Regions from separate parts of the Vibrio sp. Vb0667 genome, predicted to be linked through region 3. Evidence: predicted binding sites of a transcription regulator. Region 3 holds the regulator's gene; each other region holds the start of a gene.

Region 1 (4,293 bases), on a different contig from region 3:
TCTGAGCTGATGGAATACTGTCACCAAAACTATTGTTTAAGTGGTGATGAAGCGTTGCCCGTTGATGAGTCTGGCGACAACTTATTAAATGCGTTGGTGAATACCCACGCCATGGTGCCGTTTAGCCCAAGTGCGTTCCAAGGCATGCATGCTAGCTACGCGAAAGAGTGGATTCCAGCGGCATTGACTCAAAGCAGTCAATCGCAAGGCTATGTCCGTCGTGATTTTAATCGGGCATTAGACGACTATCTGTTGGGAGCGACGTTCCCGCTTGAGCTCGACTTAGTCGAGTTGCAACGTTTCTGGCGTTTACCAGTGCAGTATTTTTTCAATCGTCGTTTAAAAGTAATCTTTGAACCGCCACTACCGGTGATGGAAGACGACGAACCCTTTGTTTTAGGTGGTTTGGAAAGCTATCAAATGCGTGATGAGCTGTTAGAAACCTTGCTTGAAGCGACATTGATGCAGCCAGAGAAAAAAACAGAGGTGCTTAAACACTTTATGAGTCAACAGCGCGCGCAAGGCAAACTGCCGGTGGGGGCGTTTGGTGATATCGAATTTGAAACCAACCGAGTTCAGGCGGAAGAGCTGGTGGATAAACTGGCGTTTTTATCTGGTGCGCCTCAAGACGATTTGGAAATCGACCTGACGTTTGATTCCTTGTTTGAGCGAAATGAAGGCGAAGAGAAAAACGTTCGTCTAACAGGTTGGCTAACTCAATGCTACCAATCCGGTTTGATTCGCTATCGAAGCGGTAAGATTCGATCGCAGGATTACCTTGCAGCGTGGATCGATCACCTTGCCATGTCGGCGTCGGGTCATGCTAAGAAAACTCACATCATTGGTTACGATCGTAAAGAAGGCGCGCTGCATTTGATCTACCCAGAAATTGCCGATGCGCAGTATGCCAAACAGCTACTGACTGAATTAGTTCGCTTATTTTTCGAAGGCATGACTAAGCCTTTGCCTTATTTCCCGAAAACGGCGTTGGCTTGTGTTGAAGCGGGCTTTAGCCGCGGTCAGTGGGTCGATGACGAAGAGAAATCTTTGAAGAAAATGGCTGACGCATTCAATGATGGCTTCATGAGCCCGGGCGAAGGCAGTAATGCGTACATCTCTCGAATTTGGCCTGCTTGGAATGATGAGTTGGCCTCAGAAGTTCGTTTGCTGACAGCATTAGTACTGCAAGGTGCGCGCTTAGCGGTTCAAGACGCTGATGATGTAAAAGCGTAATAAAGACAGCTGGGTAAAGAGAAGGAAGAGTAGGGTGGCCGCCAGAAAATCATTATTTTTTGTAGGGCGTTCGCTGTACGGCCACAAGGTCAGAGGGACCATGATACTTTTGTTTAATTCATTTGAGTTGTGCCGCCAAAAAGGTTTGGCTTATCTCGTGGGGCGCATACTAACGGTACGTCTTATGGATAACCGTGAGAAAGATCTCACAAAGCTCTAAATTATCCAACTTGTTAAACATATTAATAGAATTTTTAACTATAGATCACATTTATTAGGTGATACGTCCTAGTAAATAATCCGGAGAGATTCAGCGTTATGGATCAAATGTCAGGTGCAGAGTGTCCTCTACATACGTTAGACCGCACAGAGCAACCTCAACCAACGCCACTAGAACCGATGACGTTTCCTCTGCACGGTGCGAGGTTAATCGAGGCATCAGCAGGTACAGGTAAAACCTTCACTATTGCAGGTTTATATCTGCGTCTTTTGCTTGGTCATGGCAGCGCGGAAACTCGACATCGCGTACCGCTTACGGTCGACCAAATTCTGGTTGTAACCTTTACCGAAGCGGCAACTGCGGAATTACGCGATCGTATCAGGGCAAGAATCCATGATGCGCGAATCGCGTTTGCGCGTGGACAGAGTTCCGACCCGGTGATCCAACCTTTGCTTAATGAGTTTGACGATCACAAGCAAGCCGCAGAAATTTTATTGCAGGCAGAGCGTCAGATGGACGAGGCGGCGGTCTACACCATTCACGGTTTTTGCCAACGTATGCTAACGCAAAATGCGTTTGAATCTGGCAGCCGATTTAATAACGAGTTTGTGACCGATGAAAGTCACCTAAAAGCGCAAGTTGTAGCCGATTACTGGCGCCGCAATTTCTACCCGTTGCCATTTACCTTGGCTGGAGAAATTCGCCAGCTATGGGGCTCTCCATCTGCGTTATTGTCTGACATCAGCAATTACTTAACTGGTGCGCCGTTAAGCCTTTCTGTTCCGGCAATGAAAGGCAGTTTGGCTGATCTTCATACTGAAAATTTGAAAAAAATTGATGAATTAAAAGCACAGTGGCGAGAAAGCCAAGATGACTTCTTAACGCTAATTTCAGGTTCAGATATTAACAAACGCAGCTACACCAAAAAGTCTCTGCCGACGTGGTTGGAGGCGGTAAACGCTTGGGCGGCAACGGAAACTACAGGTTACGATTATCCAGACAAGCTGGAGAAATTCGCGCAAAACGTCTTGTTGGAAAAAACACCGAAAGGCAGTGCGCCGCAGCATGCGGTATTTGAAGCCATTGAAACATTTCTTACCAACCCAATCAGCTTAAAAGCGCCACTGCTTGCTCATGCAATTGAACATTGTCGTGTGATGCTGGCTAACGCGAAAAATCAAAAACAGTGGCTCTCTTTTGATGATTTGCTGACGCAACTTTCTGCTTCTATCGATACGGACGAAAGCGAGCTTTTGGCTGAGCGTATTCGTACTTTGTATCCTGTCGCAATGATTGACGAGTTCCAAGATACCGACCCGCTTCAATACAGTATTTTCAGCTGTATTTATCTGAACAACCCAGAATGTGGTTTGTTTATGATCGGTGACCCCAAGCAGGCGATTTATGGCTTTCGTGGCGCAGACATTTTCACTTACATCAAAGCGCGTAACCAAGTAAGTGCCCACTACACGTTAGGAACCAACTGGCGTTCTAGCGCAGATATGGTGCAGGCGGTAAACCAAGTATTTGCTTTGCCAGACAGTCCATTTATCTATGATTCGGACATCCCGTTCTTACCCGTTAAGTACAGTCCCAATGCCGAAAAACGCATTTGGACTATCGGTGGCCAAAAGCAACCCGCGCTGACTTATTGGTTGCAAGAAGCGGACGATAAACCGCTACCAAAAGGCGAGTATTTGACTCGGATGGCGGAGGCGACCGCAAGCCAAATCCAAACCATTTTGACGCAGGCTCAACAGGGGCAAGCGTGTCTCGTGAATGGCGAAAAACAGAAAGCGGTTCAAGCGGGCGATATCGCGGTGTTGGTTCGAACAGGTAGTGAAGGTCGAATGATCAAACAAGCGCTGGCTGAACAAGGCATTGCCAGCGTGTACCTGTCTAACCGAGACAGTGTGTTTACCAGTTCAGTGGCGCAGGATCTACAGCGTTTGCTGCAAGCGGTGCTGACTCCAGAAAATGACCGTGCGCTGCGTGCAAGTCTTGCCTCTGAGCTGTTTGCCCTTGATGCAGCAAGTTTGGATGCACTTAATAACGATGAAATTGTGTGGGAAAACGCCGTAAACGAATTCAAAGAATATCGCAAACTTTGGGTTCAGCGTGGTGTGCTGCCGATGCTGCGGGCGGTGATCAGCAAACGCCATATTGCCGAGCGATTACTAGAAGAAGGCGCGAGTTCACAGGGTGAAAATGGTGAGCGAGTGCTTACCGATTTAATGCACATCGGTGAACTGCTTCAACAAGCCAGTAATGAACTGGACAGCGATCACGGTCTACTGCGTTGGCTCGCTCAGTCTATCAGTGATGCGGAAAACGGTTTGGGTGGCAGTGATGACCAAATCCAACGTTTAGAATCGGAACGTAACTTAGTGCAGATCGTAACTATTCACAAATCAAAAGGCTTGGAGTATGACCTCGTATTTCTGCCGTTTGTGTTCAGCTATCGAGAAGCCAGTGAAGCCAAATATTACGATGCAGCCAATGACCGCACGGTACTGGATATTACTGGCAACGATGCGTCCATGAAGCAAGCGGATAAAGAGCGTTTGGCGGAAGACTTACGCTTGATATACGTAGCACTAACGCGAGCTGTGTATGCGTGTTTTATCGGTGCCTCACCTTTGCGCAATGGCCGTTCGACCAAAGAGCCAACTGGTGTACACCGCAGTGCGATTGGCTATTTGATTCAAAATGGTCAAGAAGGTGGCATTAACGATTTGCAACAAGGTTTAACAAAGCAACAAGACGAGCTTGATTGTGTCGTTGTGGCCGATCCGCCGCAACAACTCGAAGAGAAGTACGTAGCGCCACAAGAAGAAATA
Region 2 (4,293 bases), on a different contig from region 3:
TCTGCGATTGGTGGCGTGAGCGTTGAGAATGGTGTACGTACTGACTGGGCACCGCTAGGTGGTGCAGAGGGCGATGCAACTGCAGCTTCGGCATTAGGGATGGCTGCGACGATTTACCACTGGGCACTTCATCCGTGGTCAATATACGCGCTCTTGGCTCTTGGGCTGGCTATCTTTTCATTTAACAAAGGTTTGCCACTCACCATGCGCTCAATTTTTTACCCTCTGTTTGGTGAGCGTGTATGGGGTTGGACTGGTCATATTATCGATATTCTTGCAGTGGTAGCGACGGTTTTTGGTTTAGCAACATCGCTAGGCTACGGTGCATCTCAAGCCGCAACGGGTTTGAACTTCCTGTTTGATGTCCCAATGACCAATACCACGCAGGTTATATTGATTATTGGTATTACTGCGCTCGCTTTAATCTCTGTTGTGGCTGGACTCGATAAGGGCGTGAAAATCTTATCTGAAATCAATATGGGGCTTGCAGCACTGCTATTGCTATTTGTTATTGTTGTTGGCCCGACGATTGCGATTTTAACTGGTTTCTTCGAGAACATCGTTTCCTATGTGGCTAATATCCCTGCCTTATCTATGCCATTTGGACGAGAGGATGTGAATTACTCTCAAGGCTGGACGGCGTTTTACTGGGCGTGGTGGATTTCTTGGTCACCATTTGTGGGTATGTTCATCGCACGTGTGTCTCGCGGTCGTTCAGTTCGTGAGTTTATTATTTGCGTTATTCTTATCCCATCTTCAGTTTGTGTGTTATGGATGACGGCTTTTGGCGGTAACGCAATTAGCCAATATGTTAATGATGGCTACGAGGCGGTGTTTAACGCAGAACTACCTTTAAAACTTTTTGCCATGTTAGATGTTATGCCATTGGCTGAGATAACATCTTTTGTCGGCATTATCTTAGTCGTGGTGTTCTTCATTACCTCTTCTGACTCAGGATCACTGGTTATTGATACTATTGCTGCGGGCGGTAAGGTCGATGCACCAACGCCACAACGCGTGTTCTGGTGTACGTTTGAAGGTTTGGTTGCGATTGCATTGATGTTGGGTGGTGGTCTAGCTGCTGCTCAAGCAATGGCGGTGACGACTGGTTTACCATTTACTATTGTCTTGCTTGTTGCAACGGTATCTTTGATAAAAGGTTTGATGGATGAACCTCGTCCAAAGGTGGTTTCTAAGAAATCAAAATAACTAGTATCAGCAGTTAAATTATTGATAAAAGCGGTATGCGAAAGCATGCCGCTTTTTTTTTGGATTTCAATTTTTCTCTGAGAAATGAACAGCATGGAAAATGGTCTTATTCTGGTTGTTTTTTGTACTGCGCATTTGGGTGACTATTTAATAAATTAGACCTCGAACTATTTTAACTTTTGGTTAATAGGTTTATTTTTGTGATATGTGTCACAAAAATACCGATAAAAAGGCGGATTATTTGATTTTTAGTCGCGAGGGATGCCCATAATAAAAAGGAAATTTAATTAGACCTCAAAGGATATGTATTTTCACATGATCACATCAGCACCTTGGGTCCTTTATCCAGAGATTGGAGAAGACTCAAGTAAAAAATGGATTTTTCGTGAGCCTAAAATCTCTGATGGTGACGACATTTACAGCTTGATTGCAGACTGTCCTCCATTGGACATGAACTCATCTTATTGCAATTTCCTACAGTCTACGCATTTCAGCAAAACCAGTATTTTGGTTGAGCAAAAAGGCGAAATCGCAGGTTTCATTTCCGGTTATCAGAAACCAGACGAGCAAGACGTTTTATTTGTCTGGCAAGTTGCAGTCTCACCTCGCTTTAGAGGTCATGGTTTAGCATTCCGCATGTTGAAAGAACTTCTCACCCGAGAGGAATTAGGCGGTGTTAAATCGGTAGAAACTACCATCACGGAAGATAATAAAGCCTCTTGGGCACTGTTCAAAAAGTTAGATGCGATGAACGGCAATTCTGGCCAAGTAAGCACATTTTTGGATGAAGAAGCCCACTTTAAAGGCAAACACGATACAGAATATTTGTATCGCATTCCTCTCAAATAATCCTCAAACAATAGGAATTAAAAACGGTCTCATCATGGATATTTTCAAAAAGCAGGAATCCAACGTACGCTCATATTCAAACAATTTCCCGGTCGTTTTTCGTAAAGCGAAAGGCTGCTGGCTAGAAACAGAACAAGGTGAACGATACTTAGACTTCCTTGCTGGAGCGGGATCTCTAAATTACGGCCATAACAATCCAGTACTAAAACAAGCGTTGCTTGAGTACATTGAAATGGACGGTATTACTCACGGTTTGGATATGCACTCAGAAGCGAAAGCATCGTTTCTGGAAGCGTTGGATACTTACATCCTTAAACCAAGAAACTTGGATTACAAGGTTCAGTTTACGGGCCCAACAGGTACTAACGCTGTTGAGGCGGCATTGAAGCTGGCTAAAAAAGTAAAAGGCCGCGACAGCGTCGTTGCGTTTACTAACGGTTTCCATGGTTGTACTGCTGGCGCACTGGCTGCAACGGGTAACCAGCATCACAGACAAGGTAACGGTTCTAGTCTAAGTAACGTCACTCGTATTCCATTTGAAGGTTACGCTGGCGTAGATGGTCTTGCGCTGTTCGAAACCATGCTAAATGATAACTCTGCAGGTATGGATAAACCAGCCGCTGTACTTCTTGAAACTGTGCAGGGTGAAGGTGGTTTAAATGCTGCTTCAAACGAGTGGTTACAACGTTTGAGCAAAATCTGTAAAGCCAATGACATTCTTGTGATTGTCGATGACATTCAAGCAGGTTGTGGACGTACCGGTACTTTCTTTAGTTTCGAGCCGTCTGGTATCCAACCGGATATCGTGACGCTATCGAAGTCGATCGGTGGTTACGGTTTGCCGATGGCTGTCGTATTACTTAAGCCTGAGCTTGACCAGTGGAAGCCAGGCGAGCATAACGGTACGTTCCGTGGCAATAATCACGCCTTTATTACTGCTGCAAAAGCACTAGAAATTTACTGGGCAAACGATGATTTTGAAACACACATCAAGCAGTGTTCAGACAAGGTAAGTGCTGTTATTGACCGTTGTGTTCGTCGCTTTCCACAAATGTTTGTGCAGAAAAAAGGCCGCGGCATGATGGTTGGTATTGAATGTATCAATGGTGACATGGCATCTGAAATTGCGAAAAACTGTTTCGAGAATGGAATGGTGATAGAGACAGCGGGTCCAGACGATGAAGTTGTGAAGTTCTTCTGTCCACTAACTATCAGCGAATCAGAGCTAGATCAAGGACTAAGCATCTTTGAAAATGCAGTAGAGACTATCGCTGCGAAACATTTCAAACAAGCATCTTAATAAGGATTTTAATTATGATCGTCAGAACTCTAGATGAATGCCGCAACAGCGAACGACGTGTTGTTTCAGATAACTGGGAAAGTGTCCGCATGTTGTTGAAAGACGACAACATGGGTTTCTCTTTCCACATCACAACGATTTATGAAGATACAGAAACTCATATTCACTATCAAAACCACCTTGAATCGGTGTTTTGTATGAGTGGTGAAGGTGAGATTGAAGTTGTAGGTGGAGAAACGTACCCAATTAAACCAGGTACATTATACATCCTTGATAAACACGATGAGCACTACTTGAGAGCTTATAAGAATAAAGAAATGGTAATGGCGTGTGTGTTTAACCCACCGATTACTGGCGCTGAAGTGCACGATGAAAACGGTGTTTATCCTCTCGTTGACTAAAAGATGATGGTGGGGTGCTTTGCCACCCCACACTTAACTATCTCTTCTTTTTTCTTTTTAAAGTTACCAATCAAAAAAAGGCTTATCATGACATTTACCGTAGAAAAAATCGGCGGTACATCAATGACAGCATTTGATGCTGTTCTCGACAATATTATTCTTCGTCCCAAAACACCATACAATCGTATTTTTGTCGTATCTGCATACGGTGGTATGACCGATGCGCTGCTTGAGTGTAAAAAAACCAGTAAACCAGGCGTTTATCAGCTTATCGCGAAACGCGACGACAAATGGGAAGAAGCGTTAGCGTACGTTGAAAGCCGTATGTTGCTGACCAATGAAAATATTTTTGCGGACCCAATGAATCGTATCCGTGCGGATAAATTCATTCGCTCCCGCATTGCTGAAGCGAAAAACTGTATCGCGAATATTTTAGAAACCTGTCAGTACGGTCAATTTTCGTTGCGCCAGTACTTGCCTCAAATTCGAGAGTTTCTCTCGTCTATCGGTGAGGCACATAGTGCTTACAACACA
Region 3 (4,293 bases):
ATTTGGATGCCACGGTTTACACCATCATCCAGTCAGCGTTTATCAGTGCTGGGCAGCGTTGTACGTGTGCTCGTCGTTTGTATGTGCCATTGGGTGAAAAAGGCGATGCGCTTATCACTAAGCTCGTCGAAGCGACACGCAATATTCGCGTAGACCAACCATTTGCAGAACCTGCGCCATTTATGGGACCGCAAATTTCGGTCGCGGCAGCCAAGTTTATTCTTGATGCACAAGCTAATCTACAGTCTCTTGGCGGTGAAAGCTTGATTGAAGCGAAAGCAGGAGAGGCGGCGTTTGTTTCTCCTGGCATCATTGATGTAACGAACATTGCTGAGTTACCAGATGAAGAATACTTCGGCCCACTTCTGCAAGTGGTGCGTTACGAAGGGTTAGACAAAGCCGTGGCGCTAGCAAACGATACGCGCTTTGGCTTATCTGCTGGTTTGGTCTCAACCGACGACCAAGAATGGGAATACTTCGTTGACCACATTCGTGCAGGTATCGTGAACCGTAACCGCCAGCTCACTGGTGCAAGTGGTGATGCGCCATTTGGTGGTCCGGGAGCGTCGGGTAACTTGCGCCCAAGCGCTTACTACGCAGCAGATTACTGTGCGTACCCAATGGCATCAATGGAAGGTCAAGAGACTGTCTTGCCTGCAACATTGAGTCCAGGTGTAGCGCTATAAGTTTTAATAATAGAGTCGCAACTATGCATTGCGGCTCACCTTGCCGGCGCATCATTTAGGTATGGGTTGTAGTGATCGTTGGCAGAACACGAAAAGTGAGCAAAGACTCGGAAAAGCGTGTTGACTGACTGGCATTTACCGTCACAGGTTGATGGTTGCTCGTTCATTATTCTGGACAACTTTTGTTGTGAACGAGCAGCCAACTTCCGCTTACCTTTAAACTCTACATCTCGTAACAAGGAGTCGTTATGACGCCCGATGTGTTATTTGAATCGCTATGGCAAGATTACATTCAACGTCTTTGCCCTTCGGCTGCTAAAGTGCATCAGCTGCTTCAAGAAGATGAGCCTCTGATTAATGATCATATAGCTTTACGTACCTTCAATATCGCGCCTCTTGGTATTGAAACTCTAGCTAAGCCATTTGTAGCTATTGGTTACAAGGCGTGTGGTGATTACGTTTTCGAAAGCAAAAAGCTGGTTGCTAAGCACTATGAGCACCCAGATCCGAAGCAACCTAAAGTATTTATTAGTGAGCTAAAAGTTGAAGAGTGCTCGTCTGAGCTACAAGAGATTGTGAAAAATTTGGTGGCACAAGTCGATGCTGACAAGCTGAACGATAGCGCATTCTTACATGGTGGACGCTTGTGGGATTTAAGCTTTGCTGATTACCAAACGTTGGCTAAAGAAAGTGAGTACGCATCTTGGCTTGCGGCGCATGGTTACGGAGCAAACCACTTCACGGTGAGCGTTAACCAGCTCAATGAATATGAAGAAGTGAAGCAGGTAAACGATCATCTGCGTACCGCTGGGTTTACCATTAATGAAAATGGTGGTGAAGTGAAGGGCACTCCTGAGGTGTTGCTAGAGCAGTCATCGACCATGGCAGATAAAGTAGCGGTTCGTTTTAGCGAAGGCACTGAAATTATCCCTGGCGGGTTTTATGAATTTGCTAAGCGCTATCCGATGGAAAATGGTGATTTGTACCCAGGTTTCGTGGCCGCTTCAGCTGACAAAATCTTTGAAAGCACGAATGGCTAAGTTTTAGGGTTAACCTGTTAAGCTTACTCATTAGTGTTCGCTGCACCCTATCTCATTTGGTCATGAGTAAATAAAAAGCCACCAATGTTGCCATTGGTGGCTTTTATAATTTTGTTCGTGTCACTCTAGTTCGAGATTAACGAGTACCGTAAACCACGATGGTTTTACCGTGAGCAGAGATTAGGTTCTGCTCTTCTAGCATCTTCAAGATACGACCTACTGTCTCACGAGAACAGCCAACAATTTGACCGATTTCTTGACGAGTGATCTTGATTTGCATGCCGTCTGGATGAGTCATTGCGTCTGGTTGTTTTGCAAGGTTCAGAAGCGTCTGAGCGATACGACCAGTTACGTCTAGGAACGCCAGGTCACCCACTTTTTGGCTAGTTACTTGAAGACGACGAGCCATCTGCGCAGAAAGACGCATTAGGATGTCTGGGTTTACTTGGATAAGCTGACGGAACTTCTTGAAAGAAATTTCAGCAACTTCACAAGGAGATTTAGCACGAACCCAAGCTGTGCGCTCTTGGTCTTCCTCGAATAGACCAAGTTCACCAATAAAGTCTCCTTGGTTTAGGTAAGAAAGGATCATCTCCTTACCTTCTTCGTCTTTGATAAGAACCGCAACAGAACCTTTAACGATGTAGTACAAAGTTTCTGCCTTTTCGCCCGCGTGAATTAGCGTGCTCTTTGAAGGGTACTTATGAATATGACAGTGTGAAAGAAACCACTCTAATGTTGGGTCGGTTTGAGGTTTACCTAGAACCATAATATCTCACTTCCTCTGCAGGGTACGCTTGCGCTATCCATATTTTAGCTAAGCCTGAATTAGGCCTACTAGAATAAGAGCACTTTTTATATGCTGCAAGCTCTCTTGTGTTTCGGTAAGAAATAGTATCCTTTTTCGAAAACGATTTCTTGATTTTAATCGTGCCATGATTGAGATTTTGTAAGCAAAACTGTGCACATGATCACGGTATGAAAAGTAAACATCTTCGCAGGCAGGTTTTTAGCCAATTTTCCCTGTTTCGATGAGCTGTTGTAGGATAGGCCGAACTATGAGCTCCATTGCAAAGCTCATCTTACCGCCGGGTACGACAATCGTGTTGTGGCGTGACATGAATGAGCCATCAATCATGGCCAGCAGATATGGGAAGTCGACATTCTTGATACCGCGTAGGCGAATCACCACAAAACTCTCATCCAAACTAGGGATGCCTTTTGCATTAAGTGGGTTGGAAGTATCAACGGTCGGTACGCGCTGGAAGTTGATGTGAGTACGAGAAAACTGCGGAGTGATATAGTTGAGGTAATCGTCCATGGATCGCACGATTGAGTCCATTACCGCTTCACGCGAATGGCCGCGATCGCGAGTGTCACGTACGAATTTTTGTATCCACTCTAAGTTCACAATCGGCACCATGCCGATTAAGAAATCCACATGTTGAGCAACATTAACATCGCCATCGACCACGCCACCATGTAACCCTTCATAAAACAGCACGTCGCTGTTTTCGGGTAAGTCTTGCCACGGTGTAAACGTGCCTGGCATTTGATTGTAGGGAACCGCTTCGTCAAACGTGTGCAGATAACGGCGCACGCTGCCAGTGCCGTCATGCCCGAACTTACGGAAAAACTCTTCTAATCCCGGGAAGTCATTAGCTTGTGGGCCAAAGTAGCTAATGTGTCGACCTTGCTCGCGGGCTTTGCGAATTTCGATGTCCATTTCTGGGCGAGTAAAGCGATGGAAGCTATCGCCTTCAACCCATGCGGGTTTAACGTTCATCATATTGAACATTTTACGGAAGGCTTCAGATGTAGTGGTCGTGCCGGCACCGGACGAACCAGTAACCGCAATAATTGGGTGTTTAGCTGACATGACAAACCTTGTCGAAAATTACTTACCTGTAATGTGCAGTAGAGTTACTACTGCACGGTCGATATCCCACTATAGCACGTAACAATACCTTAGCACGTAACAATACCTTGTCATCGAGTGGGATACGGTAAAATGTGAAGGGTCTAAAATTTTGTTTTATGCTGAATATCGACGGTTTCGTGTAGCTCAGAGAACACGATAACCGCTTCACCTTTTTCCAATTGAGCTTTAACTTGATCAATTTTGTCTTGCAAAGAAACCTCGACGGTTCCGTAATCCGTTCCTTCGCGTAAGACGAATTCACGAATTAAGTTTTCCAATGTTTCCGGCGCAATGTCTTGCCATGGAATGATCATAAATACCTCTAACTTTTATGATGAGCGGCTAGTTTACTGCGTTCGTTGCTTGGATACAGCAGAAAGGTAATCTGCGGCGATACTTTCGTAATACGCAGGCAGCGCTTCCTCCAACCAAAACTTAGGTTTTAACGCCGTTCCTGTCAGGAAGCCAACATGGCCGCCGTGCTCAAAGAGACGGTAATCAATGTTATCTGGCAGAACAAACTTCGGGATCACATCGTCGGTCATGAACGGATCGTCTTTGGCATGGATGATCAGTGTCGGTAGCGTGATTTGCTGTAGTTTACTTAAGCCAGAGCATTGGTCGTAATAATCTTGTGCGTCTTTAA

Evidence for each region. Region 3 encodes CRP, which controls carbon source genes, mostly activating them, when cyclic AMP is high. Its sites were predicted from a motif close to TGTGANNNNNNTCACA; they were not measured.
Region 1: a site for CRP is predicted at 1,427-1,442, ahead of recB (exodeoxyribonuclease V subunit beta). Genes of this name have one in related genera too.
Region 2: a site for CRP is predicted at 1,409-1,424, ahead of ectA (diaminobutyrate acetyltransferase). Genes of this name have one in related genera too.

What each region holds. Positions count from the first base shown of each region.
Region 1 covers NZ_JAWPOL010000010.1:45,978-50,270, reverse strand. The annotation lists gene recC (exodeoxyribonuclease V subunit gamma) at 1-1,233, shown strand, start outside; gene recB (exodeoxyribonuclease V subunit beta) at 1,561-4,293, shown strand, end outside.
Region 2 covers NZ_JAWPOL010000003.1:107,867-112,159, forward strand. The annotation lists gene R8269_RS05790 (BCCT family transporter) at 1-1,209, shown strand, start outside; gene ectA (diaminobutyrate acetyltransferase) at 1,525-2,058, shown strand; gene ectB (diaminobutyrate--2-oxoglutarate transaminase) at 2,093-3,358, shown strand; gene R8269_RS05805 (ectoine synthase) at 3,373-3,759, shown strand; gene R8269_RS05810 (aspartate kinase) at 3,847-4,293, shown strand, end outside.
Region 3 covers NZ_JAWPOL010000026.1:35,219-39,511, forward strand. The annotation lists gene astD (succinylglutamate-semialdehyde dehydrogenase) at 1-686, shown strand, start outside; gene R8269_RS18640 (DUF1338 domain-containing protein) at 935-1,726, shown strand; gene crp (cAMP-activated global transcriptional regulator CRP) at 1,863-2,495, opposite strand; gene R8269_RS18650 (phosphoribulokinase) at 2,736-3,605, opposite strand; gene R8269_RS18655 (YheU family protein) at 3,749-3,961, opposite strand; gene R8269_RS18660 (hydrolase) at 3,995-4,293, opposite strand, start outside.